3 regions of the Janthinobacterium tructae genome follow, and region 1 is predicted to be linked to each of the others. Evidence: predicted binding sites of a transcription regulator. Region 1 holds the regulator's gene; each other region holds the start of a gene.
The links. The regulator LexA, encoded in region 1, represses DNA repair genes until DNA is damaged. The targets are predictions, from matches to a motif close to ACTGTATNNNNATACAGT.
Positions count from the first base shown of each region.

Region 2: the regulator LexA is predicted to act here: its motif matches at 3,101-3,118, upstream of imuA (translesion DNA synthesis-associated protein ImuA).
Region 3: the regulator LexA is predicted to act here: its motif matches at 1,570-1,587, upstream of dinB (DNA polymerase IV).

Region 1 covers NZ_CP041185.1:2,668,828-2,674,512, reverse strand. Annotated here, with positions in the region: gene purF (amidophosphoribosyltransferase) at 1-1,122, shown strand, start outside; gene FJQ89_RS11685 (cystathionine gamma-synthase family protein) at 1,166-2,407, shown strand; gene lexA (transcriptional repressor LexA) at 2,473-3,108, opposite strand; gene rpsF (30S ribosomal protein S6) at 3,385-3,774, shown strand; gene priB (primosomal replication protein N) at 3,795-4,103, shown strand; gene rpsR (30S ribosomal protein S18) at 4,119-4,409, shown strand; gene rplI (50S ribosomal protein L9) at 4,437-4,892, shown strand; gene FJQ89_RS11655 (replicative DNA helicase) at 5,028-5,685, shown strand, end outside.
Region 2 covers NZ_CP041185.1:1,558,322-1,564,006, forward strand. Annotated here, with positions in the region: gene FJQ89_RS06900 (hypothetical protein) at 1-824, shown strand, start outside; gene FJQ89_RS06910 (hypothetical protein) at 1,311-1,577, shown strand; gene FJQ89_RS06915 (hypothetical protein) at 1,541-2,173, shown strand; gene FJQ89_RS06920 (hypothetical protein) at 2,319-2,525, opposite strand; gene imuA (translesion DNA synthesis-associated protein ImuA) at 3,156-3,899, shown strand; gene FJQ89_RS06930 (Y-family DNA polymerase) at 3,916-5,301, shown strand; gene FJQ89_RS06935 (error-prone DNA polymerase) at 5,304-5,685, shown strand, end outside.
Region 3 covers NZ_CP041185.1:3,964,876-3,970,560, reverse strand. Annotated here, with positions in the region: gene FJQ89_RS17375 (S9 family peptidase) at 1-1,455, opposite strand, end outside; gene dinB (DNA polymerase IV) at 1,670-2,788, shown strand; gene FJQ89_RS17365 (recombination-associated protein RdgC) at 2,905-3,801, shown strand; gene FJQ89_RS17360 (asparaginase domain-containing protein) at 3,880-4,365, opposite strand; gene FJQ89_RS17355 (L-asparaginase) at 4,528-5,301, shown strand; gene FJQ89_RS17350 (D-2-hydroxyacid dehydrogenase family protein) at 5,289-5,685, opposite strand, start outside.

The sequences.
Region 1 (5,685 bases):
CTGGCGCATGAAATCCAGGAAGCGACAACGGGCCTGAACCTGGACCCGGAAGCCATCTTCAAGGCCATCACCGTGCTGAACCGCCGCGTCAAGGGCGGCTACGCCGCCGTGGCGCAAATCGCCGGCGTGGGCTTGTTGGCCTTCCGCGACCCGCACGGCATCCGTCCGCTGTGCCTGGGCATCAATGAAACGGAGCAAGGCCCCGAATACCTGATCGCCTCCGAATCCGTGGCCCTGGAAGGCATGGGCTTCCGCTTCGTGCGCGACATCGGTCCCGGCGAAGCCGTCTTCATCGATGCCGACAAGAAATTGCACAGCGCTCAGTGCGCCGACAATGCCAGCCTGAATCCCTGCGTGTTCGAATTCGTCTACCTGGCCCGTCCCGACTCCGTCATCGACGGCGCCTCGGTGTACGCCACGCGCCTGAAAATGGGCGAATACCTGGCTGAAAAGATCCGTGCCGAATTGCCGGACGTGCATATCGACGTGGTCATGCCGATTCCCGATTCCTCGCGTCCTGCCGCCATCCAGCTGGCACTGGCGCTGAACCTCGAATACCGCGAAGGCTTCATCAAGAACCGCTACATCGGCCGTACCTTCATCATGCCGGGCCAGGCGGCGCGCAAGAAATCCGTGCGCCAGAAGCTCAACGCGATCCCGTCCGAATTCAAGGATAAGGTGGTGTTGCTGGTCGACGATTCCATCGTGCGCGGCACCACCAGCCGTGAAATCGTGCAGATGGCGCGCGAAGCGGGCGCGACGAAAGTCATCTTCGCCTCGGCCGCGCCACCGGTGATTTACCCGAACGTGTACGGCATCGATATGCCGACGCGCGATGAGCTGATCGCCTATGGCCGCACGACGGAAGAAGTGTGCCGCGAAATCACGGCCGATTACCTGGTGTACCAGGATATCGGCGCATTGAAGCAGGCGATTGCCGACGTCAATCCGGCACTGACGAACTTCGAGGCTTCGTGCTTCGATGGCGTGTACGTGACGGGCGACGTGTCGCAGGAATATCTGGACCGCCTGGAATATGCGCGCCACCATCCGAAGGCGGCAGCGCCGGAAGATACGCCACGTTCCCAGCTGAACCTGAACCTGGCGACGACAGAAGCATAAGTAACCTGCCCGGCCGATGCCGGGCTTTTTTTTCTCCGCGATCATGAACTATAAAAAAAACTACGGCTTTACCACCACCATCCTGCATAACGACCGCCGCAAGGGTATCGAGCACGGCTCGTTGCACAAGCCTGTGCACACCTCCGTCGCCTTCGGCTACAGCGACGCGCGCCAGCTCGCTTCCGTGTTCCAGGGCAAGGAGCCGGGCTTTCGCTACGGCCGCCAGGGTAACCCGACGGTGTCCGCGCTGGAAGACAAGGTCAACAAGATGGAAGATGGCGTGGCCACCTTGTGTTTCGCCACCGGCATGGGCGCCATCGGCGCCGTGGTGCAGTCGCTGCTGCGCGCGGGCGACCATGTGGTGTCGTCGGCCTTTTTGTTTGGTAATACCAACAGCCTGTGGCAGACGGTGACGGGGCAGGGCATCGCCGTCTCGTTCGTCGACGCCACCGAGGTGGCCAATGTGGCGGCCGCCATCACGCCGGCCACGCGCATCGTGTTCGTGGAAACCATCGCCAATCCACGCACGCAGATCGCCGACCTGGCAAAGATCGGTGCCTTGTGCAAGGAACGCGGCATTTTGTACATCGTCGACAACACCATGACGACGCCTTATCTGTTCCGCCCGAAAGCGGTGGGCGCGGGCCTGGTGGTCAATGCGCTGACGAAATCCATCGGCGGCCACGGCAATGCGCTGGGCGGCAGCTTGACGGACACGGGCGTGTTCGACTGGACGCAGTACCCGAACATTTTCGACAATTATAAAAAAGCGGCGCCGGCGCAGTGGGGCATCGCGCAAATCCGCGCCAAGGCTTTGCGCGATTTCGGCGCATCGCTGGGTCCGGAAGCGGCGCACCATATCGCCGTCGGCGCGGAAACCATGGCCTTGCGCATGGACCGCACCTGTTCCAATGCCCTGGCGCTGGCCAGCATGCTGGTCGCCGACCCGCGCGTGGCGGCCGTGCATTACCCTGGCTTGGCGTCGCACCCGCAGCACGCGCTGGCGACGGACTTGTTCCGCAGTTATGGCTCGCTGTTCAGCTTTGAATTAAAAGATGGCATCGATTGCTTCGATTTCCTGAATCGCCTGAATCTGGCTATTCCAGCGAGCAACCTCGGTGACACGCGCACCCTGGTCATTCCCGTCGCTCACACGATCTTTTATGAGATGGGTGCCGAGCGCCGAGCCAGCATGGGCATTGCCGAGTCCTTGATCCGCGTGTCGGTGGGTATCGAGGATGAAGCCGATTTGCTCGAGGATTTCCGCCAGGCACTCGATGCCTAAGCGGGCGGACAAATGAAAAGGGCCGCAACAGTCATGCTGTTGCGGCCCTTTTTACCTGCGGTGGTTTAATGCCAGCTGCGCATCAAGCCTACCGCGAGGCCTTCCAGGGCGAACTCATCTTCCGGCGATACGGTGATGACCTTGAAGTCGGGGTTTTCCGGCAGCAGTTCGATGACGGAACCCGTCTTCTTGTAGCGTTTGACGGTGACTTCGTCGCCGATGCGGGCCACGACGATCTGGCCGTTCTTGGCGCTGTCGACCTTCTTGACGGCCAATAAGTCGCCATCCATGATGCCGGCGTCGCGCATGGACCAGCCGCGCACCTTCAGCAGGAAGTCGGGCTTGGCCGAGAACAGGGCCGGGTCCACGTTGTAGCTCGCTTCCAGGTTTTCCTGTGCCAGGATGGGCGAGCCTGCCGCCACCCGGCCGATCAGGGGCAGCGACATCAGCAGCGCTGCCGGCACCTTCGATGGCGCTGCTTCGGCTGCCGCACCGATCAGGCGGATGCCGCGCGAGGTGCCAGGCGAAATCTCGATCGCGCCCTTGCGGGCCAGGGCCTGCAAATGCTCTTCGGCCGCATTGGCCGATTTGAAACCCAGTTCATTGGCGATTTCGGCACGGGTGGGAGGAAAACCCGTGTTTTCAATCGCGTCCTTGATCAGGTTCAGAATTTGTTCTTGTCGTGCTGTCAGCTTGATCATGAGCGGTGGGTGCATACTAAAATGCTGTCTATATGAACAGTCTGTATTTTTGTACAGTATCGCCCACTATGCAAGGGGATTTCGGTTATTTGCGCGAATTTCGTGCGAAATACTGGAATGGGCAGGAAAAAGCGCCTGGCCTGCTCCGTGCGCGGGCCGCTTGTTGAAGGAATGATTGAAACGTTTGCAAAAGGCGGTTATAATCTTCGGCTGACCTTCCCACACCCGTCTTGACGCCGGGGTGGGCGATTATCAATCCGACCTGAAGGAGTTTGCATGCGTCATTATGAAATAGTCTTTATCGTCCATCCGGACCAAAGCGAGCAAGTGCCCGCGATGATCGAACGCTACAAAGCCAGCGTAACCACCCGCGGCGGTTCGGTTCACCGCGTGGAAGATTGGGGCCGCCGTCAAATGGCTTACTCGATCCAAAAGCTGCCTAAAGCACACTACATCTGCCTGAACATCGAATGCGACAACGAGACCCTGGTCGAGTTGGAAACAGCATTCAAATTCAATGATGCCGTGTTGCGTCACCTGACCGTTAAAATGAAGAAAGCTGAAACAGCACCTTCGCCGATGATGAAATCGGTACAACGCGAAGACGCGGCCAAAAGCCACCGCACCGAAGCACCAGCAGCCGCTCCTGCCGCAGCAGCAGCTTAATTCTTGACCAGGATCGTGCGCTGAACCAGCTACAAGTAACCGCCATCATTGCCGAGCGCGAAATATTGCGCTATACCCCGGCAGGGCTGCCGATTGTGAATGCAGTATTGCAACACAGTTCGCAGCAGATGGAAGCAGGGATTGCCCGTTTGACCGAGTTTGATGTTGCCGCGCTAGCCGCTGGCGAAATATCAGGCCGGTTCAGTCAGGCAAGCTTGGGCGGGGTGTATCAGTTCACGGGTTTCCTGGCCAGGAAGAGCCGCAACAGCAAGAGTTTGGTGTTTCACATCATTGATTTTAGTGCAGTCACCCCGACTAGCGCATTTTAGATACAGGAGCCTGACATGGCATTCGGTAAAAAGTTCGACAAAAATAAGCTCAAGCTTAAAGAAAAACGCAAACAGCAAAACCCGTTGTTCAAACGCAAGAAGTTCTGCCGCTTCACCGCAGCTCACGTTGAGCAAGTCGACTACAAAGACGTCGACACGCTGAAAGACTTCGTCCAAGAAAACGGCAAGATCATGCCAGCACGCCTGACCGGTACCAAAGCGCACTACCAGCGCCAAGTCGACACCGCAATCAAGCGCGCTCGCTTCCTCGCGCTGCTGCCATACACCGATCTGCACCACGCTTAATCGGTCAGATATTCCTGGAGAAGAACTATGCAAATCATTCTGTTAGAAAAAGTTGTTAACGTCGGTAACCTCGGCGAAGTCGTCAAAGTCAAAGACGGTTACGCACGTAACTTCCTGATCCCGCAACGCCTGGCACGTCGTGCCACGGCTACCGCTGTGGCTGAATTCGAAGTCAAGCGCGCCGAACTGGAAAAAGCTGCTGCCGCCAAACTGGCCGCATCGCAAGCCCAGGGCGAAAAACTGAGCGGCCTGACCGTTCAAGTTGCTCAAAAAGCTGGTGTTGATGGCCGTCTGTTCGGTTCCGTCACCAACTTCGACATCGCTGAAGCGCTGACCAAGCAAGGTTTTGCTGTTGAAAAAGCACAAATCCGCATGCCTACCGGCCCGCTGAAGATCGTTGGCGAGCACAACGTTTCGGTTGCTCTGCACACCGACGTGGTCGTGGAAGTTGTTATCGCTGTCGTACCAGACGCGAACGCGTAATTGTCTGCGGGCCTGGCCCGCAAGCATTGCCGCACGATGAAAAGCCGGGTTCGCCCGGCTTTTTTGTGGCCTTTTTTTCGCTCAATTTCAGCCCTTTATTTTTGCCAGCACGCCGAAGCGGGTATAATTCGCGCCATGAACGCCCCCTCTGATCCGCAACTGGATTCCCTCCGTATTCCGCCGCATTCGATCGAAGCAGAACAATCCGTTATCGGTGGTCTGTTGCGCGACAATGCAGCATATGACCGCATCGCCGACTTCATGCATGCGGAGGATTTCTATCGCTATGACCATCGCATCATCTTCGAGCAAATCGTCAAGATGATTAACGGCTCCAGACCGGCCGATGTCATTACTGTTTTTGAAACCCTGACCCAGCTCGGCAAGGCCGATGATGTGGGCGGACTCGCTTACCTGAACGCCATGGCGCAAAATACGCCATCGGCCGCGAACATCCGGCGTTATGCCGAGATCGTGCGCGACCGCGGCGTGCTGCGCAAACTCATCACTGTCGCCGACGATATCTCCGGCACGGCCTTCAGCCCGCAAGGCAAGGAAGTCAAGCAGATGCTTGACGAGGCCGAATCGAAGATTTTCGCCATCGCCGAAGAAGGCGCGCGCGGCGCCCAGGGCTGGACCGCCATCCAGCCCCTGCTGACGCAGGTGGTCGAGCGTATCGACGAGCTGTACAGCCGCGACAACCAGAGTGAAATCACGGGCGTGCCCACCGGTTTCATCGACCTCGACCGCATGACCTCCGGTCTGCAGCCGGGCGACCTGGTGATCGTGGCGG
Region 2 (5,685 bases), 1.1 Mb from region 1:
CTGAAATGCCAGCACAATTGGCACAATCGCGCGCATCACGTTTATATAAGTTCGCGGAGAAATTCGGTCTTCAATGGCGTGACGATGAACTCGCACCGGACCTGTCTGACCTTGGTCGAATTGACGTTTCTTTTGATAGCCTTGACGTTAATCAGCAAATTATTATTTCACTATCGTTTAGTGTGCTGTTACTAATGCTGATTGTTAAGCGCGATGGCACAGAATTTTCGCCTATTGGAAGATTTCAGAGATTTCTTCGAGAGTACAAGCGGATGATAGGAACTGTATCACTTCGGGAGATCGCGATAGCTCGATACGTTTTCTCAACGCCTGCTGAATGCCCAGGACCGCTCGATTCAGTTAGAAGTGCAGTAGAAAGAAATTTTGCGAGGAAGAATGACCGCCACCCTCGATCCACCGATGAAATGCTTGCAGTGGCACTAAATGGAGCTTTTGACCTTCTTCTTTTCAACGCAATGAATATAGCCGAAACTAAGGGTGTAGACGGTCGCAAGGTCGATTGCTGGTTATTTTCTATGGATGGAAAGCTGAAGGCGTACAACGACTTATGCTTCAACGCGAGCATGGGGACCGGAGAGGCGGGTTTGTTCACTGTCATTACGACCCATGAAGATGTATCAGAGTATTGGGAGAAAACTGCAGTGTTACTTCAAAAAATTGGAATGGAAGGTACCAAGAGAGCTCTCTCACGCATGGTCGAGCGAATAAATGGCACCGAAAATCACGAGGTAATTTTAGAGAGACTTGCAGCACTACCGAACAAAGCTCGTGCTGTAATTGAAATGGCAAGGAACGGGCTTTAGTTACTGCGGCCTTCCCTCGCAGTATCGGACGGCGAGGGATGTTATAGCCCATCAAATCCTCAACAGAGCGCCTGCTTCTGCGCGCTAGAAGTTTCCGACGATTGATTCTTGATTACGAGCAGCACGTTGACGTATCAGAGAATACGATTTACTTGGCAATGGGTTCGCTGCTAGTGCATCGTCGACATATCCGCTAAGTTATAAATTGTCTGTAAGACCACGATTTTCAGCGCGGGAATTTATACGGTACCAACAGGCCCTTGCCGCCCGGTGGCGTCAATAGTATCTCGTCACCCGGCAGCACCTCTTCATACATCATTTCGGTTCTATTGGCGGCCAGAAATAGACAGAAGCAATATCATTGCATAGTCAGCCCCCTAATACAGTCAAGCTTCATGTTCTCACGCAAAGTTACTCGTCCTGTAGAGAGTTAGGATGAGGCCAATCATGTCCTGAAAGTGAAAAATGAGAAGGCTGTGCTCGCTTATGTTTATCATCCTGACATCGGGATGCGCGGCCAGCGGGGATCTCGCATTGGATAATTTGGTTGGTCAGAACAGCTTTACTGTCGCCGAACACTACGGCACGCCCGGCAGCTATCGACATGAGGATGACCTTTTGCAGCTCAACTATGGGAGCCAGGCTGCCGGTTGCAGGATCATGGTGTTGGTGGACCAGGCGCAGCGGGTCGTGGGCTGGGCCAGCATTGGAGCAAGGTGCGCGAAGCTATCGGACAAGCCGAGCATGCCTTGATTTACCCTGGTCCAGGACCGTTATCGCTGGAAGATCTTAATCCAGTTTTGTTACCTGAAGGTTTTCAACACCATTGGCTAATGGAAGACCTACAGATGTCCCTCGCATCCGCCAAGATGTCCATTGAGTCGACGCTAAAAATTCTCACGATGATTGGCACAATCGTTGCGTTCTGCTGGGGAGCATATCAATTTACCATCACACAGCGTGGCCAAGCTGAAACACGGCGGATCGAGGCGACCAGGCCATTTCTCGACAGACAATTGAAGCTCTATACCGATGCCACTCAGGCTACAGCCACGATGGCGACATCGGCATCGCAGGACGAGATCGCGGCTGCAAGAAGCAAATTCTTTCTACTGTTCTGGGGCGAATTGGTCAAGGTGGAGGACCGTAACGTCGAATCCGCTATGGTCGAATTTAGGAACGCGCTTAACGCAGGCAAAGAAGGGCCAGAACTCGAGCAATTATCACTCACACTTGCTCGATCATGCCGCAATTCACTAGCCAAATCCTGGGGTGTAAAGCAATGGCAGGACCCGCACTCCCCCTTAGAACAACAAAAACACAGTAACCCTAGTACGATACATCCATGAGAGTTCAGGCACTAACTCAGTGGCACATGCTGCCTCATCCTAGTCCGGTCATGGTCCGGGAAATCGGGTTACCACACATGAGTTTTTAATAGCTAAAAGTGCTGCGATTGAACCAACTGCGCAGGTACAAAAAATTTACCCATCATTATTCTTCGTCGTCGAATGGCAGGGTCTGACCAGCCGCCAACTCGGCTAGCAGGTGCGCGCGCTTCCGGTTCAAGTTACGAACATCTTCATGACGGCAACGGCCTAGCTCGAAGTCAATTTGTTTGATCCCTTCCTCGATTGCTGCTTGGTGTTCTTCCGTCAGGATCGTACCGGGGCCATTGTCTTGGTCAAAATGTACTGTCATGTCTTTTCCTTGCGCTGACGGCCGGCCAGCATGCGGGCGCTCAGGGCGCGTTTTCCTTTACGCCCTATTGCATGTTGTCGACCATGCCCCCCGAAACCGTGTCGATAAAGGTTCTGTCCTGAAATGTCAATCCTGAACATGGTGCCGAATCGCTAGTCGTTTTTTTAGTGTATCACCGCATGCTTCCTCACGTCCTCTGAAAAACCCTTCACGACGGTTCTCAAAACCCTCAGGGCATTTTCAAAAAGCACTACTGCAGCGATCACTGGTAAGCGTGCACATGCCCGCCGCTTCGGCTATGGCCAGGCTGCCGACATGCAGTGCACCCAAGTGCTGCAACTGGCGGACTCATAGTCGTCGGCGACACGGTGCTTCGCCTGCGATAAAAATTCCCAAAGTCATGACTGTGCCTGGGACAGACATGGCGAAAGGAATGGTGTGAGCCTCCAATAAGACATACGCACAAAAATGTGCCCAGAATGAAGCTTCTCTATTGACTCTTTTGCATCATTGCAACTATTAGTTTCAATTCAAGAAATTCATGGACCTTGCAGTTTTTGACGCCCTCAGCATATACTGTGTTTATATACAGTAATTTTGAGAACGATCAACGACCTCTAGCCAGACGCCATGCTTTCACCCTCCCTTCAACATAGCAGCCCTATCACACTGGCCAATAGCGCCCTGCTGCGTGACGTCTGGCGGGCAAGTGAACTGAGTCGAGGTACAACCAGCACGGTTACTACCGGTCATAGCATCTTGGATCGTGAGCTTCCTGGCAACGGTTGGCCGCAATCGACCTTCACAGAGTTGCTAGTTCAGCAAGCGGGTATCGGGGAAATGCACTTGTTGCGGCCAGCGCTGGCACAACTGTCGCAACAACGTCGGATCGCCCTGGTGCAGCCGCCGTACTTGCCCAACTCCGCTGCCTGCAAATTCATGGACCTGAGCTGCCCGAACCTGCTCTGGATACGTGCCCCCAGCACCGCCGATGCTCTCTGGTCCACCGAGCAGATCCTGCGCAACGGCAGTTGCGGTGCGGTATTGCTGTGGCAGACGAATATTCGCGACGAAGCACTGCGGCGCCTCAATCTGGCGGCGCAGACAACCGAAACGTTCTTCTGGCTGGTCCGGCCGATGAGCGCAGCGGCCGATGCTTCACCGGCGCCATTGCGCCTGGCTTTGCGCCCCGCCGCCGGCGGTATTTCCACTCACATCATTAAACGGCGTGGCCCACATCATGAGGCGCCACTCTTTATCCCGCTGGCTGACATGCCGGCACGTCAACGATTTTTGGACGATCAAAATGCGGTTCTGGTTCAGCGTACACCTCCCACTGTTGCCTCTCGAATGCCTCAGGCCGCGCTGGTGTGAGCCGGGGCCGTATGCGGTGGTCGAGAAAGGCCGCATCATCGCGGTCTCGCAGCACGCCTTTGCCGAAGGCGTGCGTGTCGGCATGCGCCCCGGCGGTGTAGCGGCCGTCTCGCCGGATACCGTGATCCTGGAGCGCAGCCTTGAGCGCGAACAGATTGCCAGCAATGCCATCGCGCTCGCCCTCCTCCAGTTCACTCCGGAAGTGGCGCATGCCGGCGACTTCAGCCTGCTGCTGGACGTGACCGCCAGCTTGCGCCTATTTAACGGGCGAGCCGCTATCAGCCGGCGCATTCGCGCTGCCCTACAAGCGCTTGGGGTGACCTCGCAGCTCGGCACGGCGCCAACGGCCATGGGGGCCTGGCTGCTGTCGCGCTGGCAGCCGGCCAAACGCCAGATCATTCTGCGGCGCACCGTGCACATGCGCTCACTGGAGCGCCAGCTCGACCGCATGCCCTGCGCCTATCTGCCCAGCACGGCGAATCACCTGGAGTGGCTAACGGATATTGGCGCGGATCATCTGGCGGCACTCCGGCGCCTGCCCCGCCCGGGCATCCAGCGCAGGATGAACAAGCACGTGCTCGATGAGCTCGACCGTGCCTATGGGCTCGCTCCTGAATTGTTTGAATGGATCGCCATTCCCGAAACTTTTTCAGCGCGCATCGAAACCTTTGACCGGATCGAACACGCCGATGCCCTGCTGGACGGCGCCACTGGCCTGCTGCAGCAATTTGTCGGATGGTTGGTCGCGCGTCAGCAGGCCGTGAGTGTTTTTGTTCTGCTGCTGGAGCACGAACGCGGCAAGACTGCGACCCCGCCCACGCCGATCGAGATCGGATTGGCAGAGCCGACCTGGCGCGATGAACATCTGATTCGGCTACTAAAGGAGCGCCTGGCGCGCACGGAACTGGTTGCCCCGGTCATCGCCCTGCGCCTGGAGGCGCGCCTTCTCACGGCGATGGCGCCCCCGACACAAGACCTGTTTCCCGAGCCGGGCGGCAGTCCCGCCGACTACAGGCGCCTACTGGAATTACTCAGTGCCCGTCTTGGCAGCGACAACGTCCTCTCGCCTGTCGAGCATCACGACCATCGGCCGGAGGAAAGCAATGCCTGGGCTTCCGCCACCGAGAAGCGCAAGGCGGTCAACGCCGAAGATGAGGCTTTTGAGCGCCCGTTCTGGCTGCTACCTAAACCTATCCCGCTGCTGCTGCGCGGCGAACGTCCCTTCTATGGTTCCCCCCTAAAAATGCTCAAGGGGCCGGAACGCATTGAGGCCGGCTGGTGGAACGATCAAATCGCGGCCCGCGACTATTACATCGCGCAAGGAAGCGATGCGACTTGCTACTGGATCTACCTGGAGCGCGTCGTTGACGGCCGCTGGTATCTGCACGGGATGTTCGGCTGATCATGGACCAGCCGCCAATTTCCACGCTGCCGGACTATGCCGAGCTGCAGTGCATGAGTCATTACTCCTTTCTGCACGGCGCCTCTCCGCCCGATCAATTGGTGGCGCGCGCGGCGCAGCTGGGCTACGAGGCCGTCGCCATGGCCGACGAATGTTCCCTGGCCGGCGTGGTCAAGGCGCATGTGGCCGCGCGGGAGTGGAACATTCATCTCATCATTGGCAGCCAGATGAGGGTGACACCGGAGGACGGCACCCCGCCCTTCACTGTGCTGGTCCTGGCCATGGATCGCGACGGCTACGGCAACCTGAGCGAACTCATTACCGCTGCGCGCACGCGCGCCGACAAGGGAAGTTACCTAGTCTGGCCACGCGACATCGCCAACC
Region 3 (5,685 bases), 1.3 Mb from region 1:
AGAACCGTCGAGCTTGACGCCCTTCTTGTAGACGATCCACAGCGGCACTTGCACGCCATCGCGCGCGGTCACCCACAGGCGCTGCGTGGTGTAGCGGCTGCCGTCAAAGCCGCCGACGATTTCCTGCTGTTTCAGCACCGTGCGCTTGCCGTCCTGCATGCTGACGTCGATGACGGTGGGCGGCGTGACGGGCGACTGGTAGGACATGCGAAATTGCGTGGCGGTAAATTCGGGCGTGCCGGCCGCCGTGGCCAGGTAGACGGGGTCGTCGAACTGCACCGTCTTCCAATTCTTGTGCGCAAAATCAAAGATGCGCGCGCGGTTCAGCGCACGCGCCTTTTCCATCACCACCAGGTAGCCCTGGAACACGTCGATGGACTGGATCACGGCATCCTTGTTGTGCGGCACGACGGGTTTCCAGTGTTTCGGCTGCGGCGCAGACAATGGCGCGCTGACGACGCGAAAATTCTTCGCCTCTTTGTTGGTCAGAATATACAGCTGGCCGTCGCGGTGTTCGACGCTGTAGCGATGGCCTTTTTCGCGTTTCAGCACGCTCTGGAAATGGCCTTCCGGCTTGTTCGTTGGCAACAGCAGCACTTCGCTGGTATCCGTGCTGCGCGCGGTGAGCACAAAGTAGCGCTGATCGCGCGTGCGGCTCACGCCGATGGCGAATTGTTCCACCGGCTCGTGGTAGACCTGCTGCGGCGTGCCGCCCAGGGCCAGGCGGAACAAGCGGTCCGCGCGCTTGGTGGTGGCGTCTTCCTGCGTCAGCATCAGCGTGGCATTGTCCGCCGCCCAGGCCAGCGACGTGACTCTAGGCATGGTATCGCCCAGCAACTTGCCCGTTTTCAAATCCTTGACATGCAGCTCGTACTGGCGGAAACCCGTCGTGTCGGTGGTATAGGCCAGCAATTGCTCATTCGGGCTGATGGCAAACGCGCGCACGGCAAAGAATTTGTGGCCTTCGGCCAATTGATTCTGGTCCAGCAGGATTTCCTCAGCTGCCTGCGCATCGTAGGCGCCGCCAGCGCCGACAGGGCGGCGGCAATGCAGCGGGTATTGCTTGCCCGCTTCCGTGCGCGTGTAATAGTAAAAGTTACCCTGGCGCGCAGGCACGGACAGATCCACTTCCTGCATGCGGCCCTTGATCTCCGCAGTCACCTTGTCGGCCAGCGGCTGGATCGGGGCCGTGACGGCCGCCGTGTAGGCGTTTTCCGCATTCAGGTAATCGATCACGGCAGGATCGGTCTTCTTTTGCAGCCAGCGGTAGTCGTCCGTGACGAGCGTGCCGTGGCGCGTTTCCTGCCAGGCTGTCTTGGCGGCGACCGGCGCGGTGGGCGTGGCAACGGTGGTGGTGTCGGCCAGCGCGGATGGCGCCAGGGTGGACAACAGCAGGGCCGGCAGGATGGATAACCAGGCGGAGCGGCGGCGCGCAGCGTGATGGGTAATGGACAAGGCGACTCCTTTGAATAGTTGTGTCAGGATTGTAATCTTGCCATTGAGAAAAGCAACTGCCAGGCACCACCAATGCGTGCGTTTCAACTTGCATCCACGGGCATTTCCAGCGATACTGTATATAACTACAGTATTCTGCCGCGAGGTGTCCTTGACCACATCTGCCTCCCCACTTCCCGAGCCACCCGCCCGCCGCTGGATAGCCCACCTGGACATGGATGCCTTCTTTGCCTCCGTGGAACTGCTGAAATATCCCGAATTGCGCGGCGAAGCTGTCGTCATCGGCGGCGGGCGCTTGCAGCAACCGGTGCTGCAGAGTGACGGCACGCGGCAGTTTGCGCGCATGCGCGACTACGTGGGGCGCGGCGTCGTCACCACCTCCACCTACGCGGCGCGCAAGTTTGGCGTGTTTTCCGCCATGGGCATCATGAAGGCGGCCAAGCTGGCGCCCGACAGCATCCTGCTGCCCGCCGACTTCGAGGCTTACCGCGAGTATTCGGCGCGCTTCAAGCAAGCCGTGGCCCAGTTGTGCCCCATCATCCAGAACGTGGGCATCGATGAAATCTATGTCGACCTGACGGAATACGGCGAGCAGGCGCCGGCCATGGCGGCGCGCCTGAAGGCGGCCGTGTTCGAGGCGACGGGCCTGTCGTGCTCGGTCGGCCTGGCGCCCAACAAATTGTTGGCAAAAATCTGTTCCGACCTGGAAAAGCCCGACGGGCTCACCATCTTGTCGCCCGAGGATGTCGAAACGCGGGTCTGGCCTTTGCCGGCAAAAAAGATCAACGGCATCGGCCCGAAGGCCACGGCCAAGCTGGAAGCGCTGGGTGTCAATAGCATCGGCGAGCTGGCGCGGGCCGATCTGACCATGCTGCGCACGCAGTTCGGCGACCTGTACACGGGCTGGCTGCGCCAGGCGGCGCTGGGCATCGACGAGCGGCCCGTGCAGACGAGCCGGGAAACCAAGTCCGTCAGCCGCGAAACGACATTCGAGCGCGATTTGCAGGTGGTGCGCGACCGCGCCACCCTGTCGGAAAAGCTGGAAAGCCTGTGCACGCGCGTGGCGGGCGACCTGGACAAACAATCGCTGGCGGGGCGCACGGTGGGCATCAAGCTGCGCTTCGAGGATTTCAGCACCGTCACGCGCGACATCACCTTGCCCAGCGCCACGGCGGACGCCGCCGCCATCCTGCGCGCCAGCCGCGATTGTCTGCGGCGCGTGCCATTTGACAAGAAAATCCGCCTGCTGGGCGTACGCATCTCGACCTTGTCCGATCCGGCCGTCGTGACGCGGCAGATACCGGCCCAGGCGGAGCTGTTTCCAAGGCTCTAGCGGCGTTTCCTACAATATACATACCGCGCCGGACCGCGCTTTTGACGGTATTTTCACGTCGAAAGTGTAGAATGGCGTTCCCCTGGCACTACTGAAACAAACGGAAGACAAAAACTATGTGGTTCAAGAATCTTCAGATTTACCGCCTGCCCGCACCGTGGGCTTACACGCCAGAACAACTGGAAGAGGCCTTGTCCTCGAACAAATTTACGCCGGCGACCAGCATGGATCTGATGCGCCAGGGCTGGGATACGCCGCGCCCGAACGGTGGTCTGGTGCACGTGGTCAACAAGCAAATGTTGATCTTGCTGGGCACGGAAAAGAAACTGTTGCCAGCGACCGTCATCAACCAGGTGGCCAAGGCCCGCGCTGCCGAGATGGAAGAAGCGCAAGGCTTTGCGCCCGGTAAAAAGGCCATGAAAGAATTGAAGGAACGCGTGGCCGACGAGTTGCTGCCGCGCGCCTTCAGCATCCGCAGCAATGTCTGGACGTGGATCGACCCCGTCAATGGCTGGCTGGTGGTCGATGCGGCCAGCCCGGCAAAAGCCGATGAAGTCATCAAGCTGTTGCTCAAAGCCGTGGATAAACTGCCGCTGGAAAGCTTGCGCGTGCAGCGCTCGCCGGTGGCGGTGATGACGGAATGGCTGCAGGCCGACGATGCGCCTGCCGGCTTCACAGTCGACATGGACACGGAATTGCGCGCCACGGGCGAAAGCAAGGCCACCGTGCGCTACGTGCGCCACACGCTGGAAGCGGACGACGTGCGCCGCCACATCGCGGCCGGCAAGCAGTGCACGCGCCTGGCCATGACGTGGAACGACAAGATCTCGTTCGTGCTGACGGAGTCCCTGGCCATCAAGAGCGTCAAGCCGCTGGACGTGATCAAGGAAACGGAATCGAGCACGAAGAACGACGACGAGCGTTTCGACGGCGACCTGATGCTGATGACGGGCGAGCTCTCCAAGCTGATGGCCGACGTGGTCGAAGCATTGGGCGGCGAAGCGACTGCATAAACGCAGTCATGTCGGTACGAAAAAGGAGCTTCGGCTCCTTTTTTTCGCCTGTGCTTTTAGCCCTGTCCCGGCATCGGCTTACAAGGGCTGGAACACGCCGGCGGCGCGGTTCTTTTGCACATTGTCCCAGGCGAAGATCTGGCCATTCATGGCCACGTACACGCCCGCTGGCAAGGTTTGCGCCACGCCGCAGGCAAAGCCCAGGTTGAACAGGGCATCGGAGTTGTCGATTTCGTAGGGAATCATGGCGCCCGTCAAAATCACCGTTTGCTGCAGGTTAGCCGCGCCCAGCACTTGCGCCGTCTCGCGCATGGTGTCGGTGCCGTGGATGATGACGATGGCTTTCTCCTGTGCCGCGCGGCACGAGGCCAGCACGCGCTGGCGGTCCGCATCCTGCATGTCGAGCGAATCGAGCAGCGGCAGTTGCTCCAGGGCCACGGGTGCCGTCATGCGCGCGCGGGCTATCGCTGCCGGCAAATGACTGTCGGAAAAGCCCAGGGTACCGTTCAATTCGTTGTAGTGTTTGTCGAAAGTGCCGCCGGTGGCGAGTATGCGCAAAGTCATGATGTGGTCACGATGTCAGTGGAGAATGACGCGCATGATAGCGTGGATTGTGTGCCTTGCGTGAATGGCGGGTCCGTTGCGGGCCGTTGCAGATCGCATCTGGAAAATTTGGCCATCTGTGAGTACACTGGTTTCTTTGTTTGCCTGCCACCCCGACTCCGTATGAAAGCGCTCGCTCCCGGCACCGTCATTTTTCACCGCCACCGCGGCTATGGCGTCATCACGTCCGTCAATTTGCTGACGGGCTGGATCGCCGCCCGTTTCGGCAGCGAAGCGCGCACCCTGGACCTGAACCTGTCGACCGACGATGTGCAGTTTGCCGATGGCGAAGCGATTTTGTTTCGCCGCGCGCCGCCCGACCGCATGCCGCATGCGCGTCTGATGGCCATGGTGCGCGAGCTGCACCAGGCCGGCTATCAAAAACTGTATCTGTATTCCTGGCCCAAGCCGTCCGGCCTGCACTGGCGCTGGCATTTGTTTACCGGGCCGCGCGACTGGATGCAGCGACCCTGGCGCGAAGGCTGGTACGGTTCGGGCGCCGATTACAACGTCAACCCCGTGATGGGCTGGGGCGATACGCCCGGCGCCACCACCGGCGAGCTGATCGATGCCCTGGCGCGTTTCGATCCGCAAGGCCTGGCGCAGGCGCTGGGGCGCGACGACGACCATAGCGCGTGGTTTGGCCGCGTCTGCGATGCGCTATTACCCAACTACATGTACAGCCTGGACATGCAGCGCACTCCGGGCGAGCCCTTGCAGGACATGCCGCCCGTGCCGGTGGTCGCCGTGCGCGCCGGCGTGGCGCCGTATGCCGGGCCGGACATCGCCTGGCCACCCGGCTGGGCCGGCCTGTGGCGCGGCCGGCACGCGCTGCCCGCGCCCGCCATCCGCATCACGGGCGAACCTGACCTCATCAAGGGGTTTCAACGCTCCTGAGGGGCTTGCCGCGCATGCTGCAACACCTCGGGATTGAGCAGGCGCGTGCATTGATGCTGCGCAAAATCGACGATGTTTTGCAAGGCGTAGCGGAAGTACAGTTCATAGCTGTCACGCTCGACGTAGCCCAGGTGTGGCGTGGCCAGCACGTTCGGCAGCAGCAGCAATGGCGCGCCTGGCGGCAGCGGCTCGTCCGTGAATACGTCCAGCGCGGCCGCGCCCGGGCGCCCCTGCTGCAGCGCGGCTTCCAGCGCGCCCTCGGCCACCAGTTCGGCGCGGCTGGTGTTGACGAAAAGCGAGTTTGGCTTCATGCGCGCCAGGTCCTCGGCTGTTACCAGGCCGCGCGTCGTCTCGGACAGGCGCAGGTGCAAGCTCAATACGTCG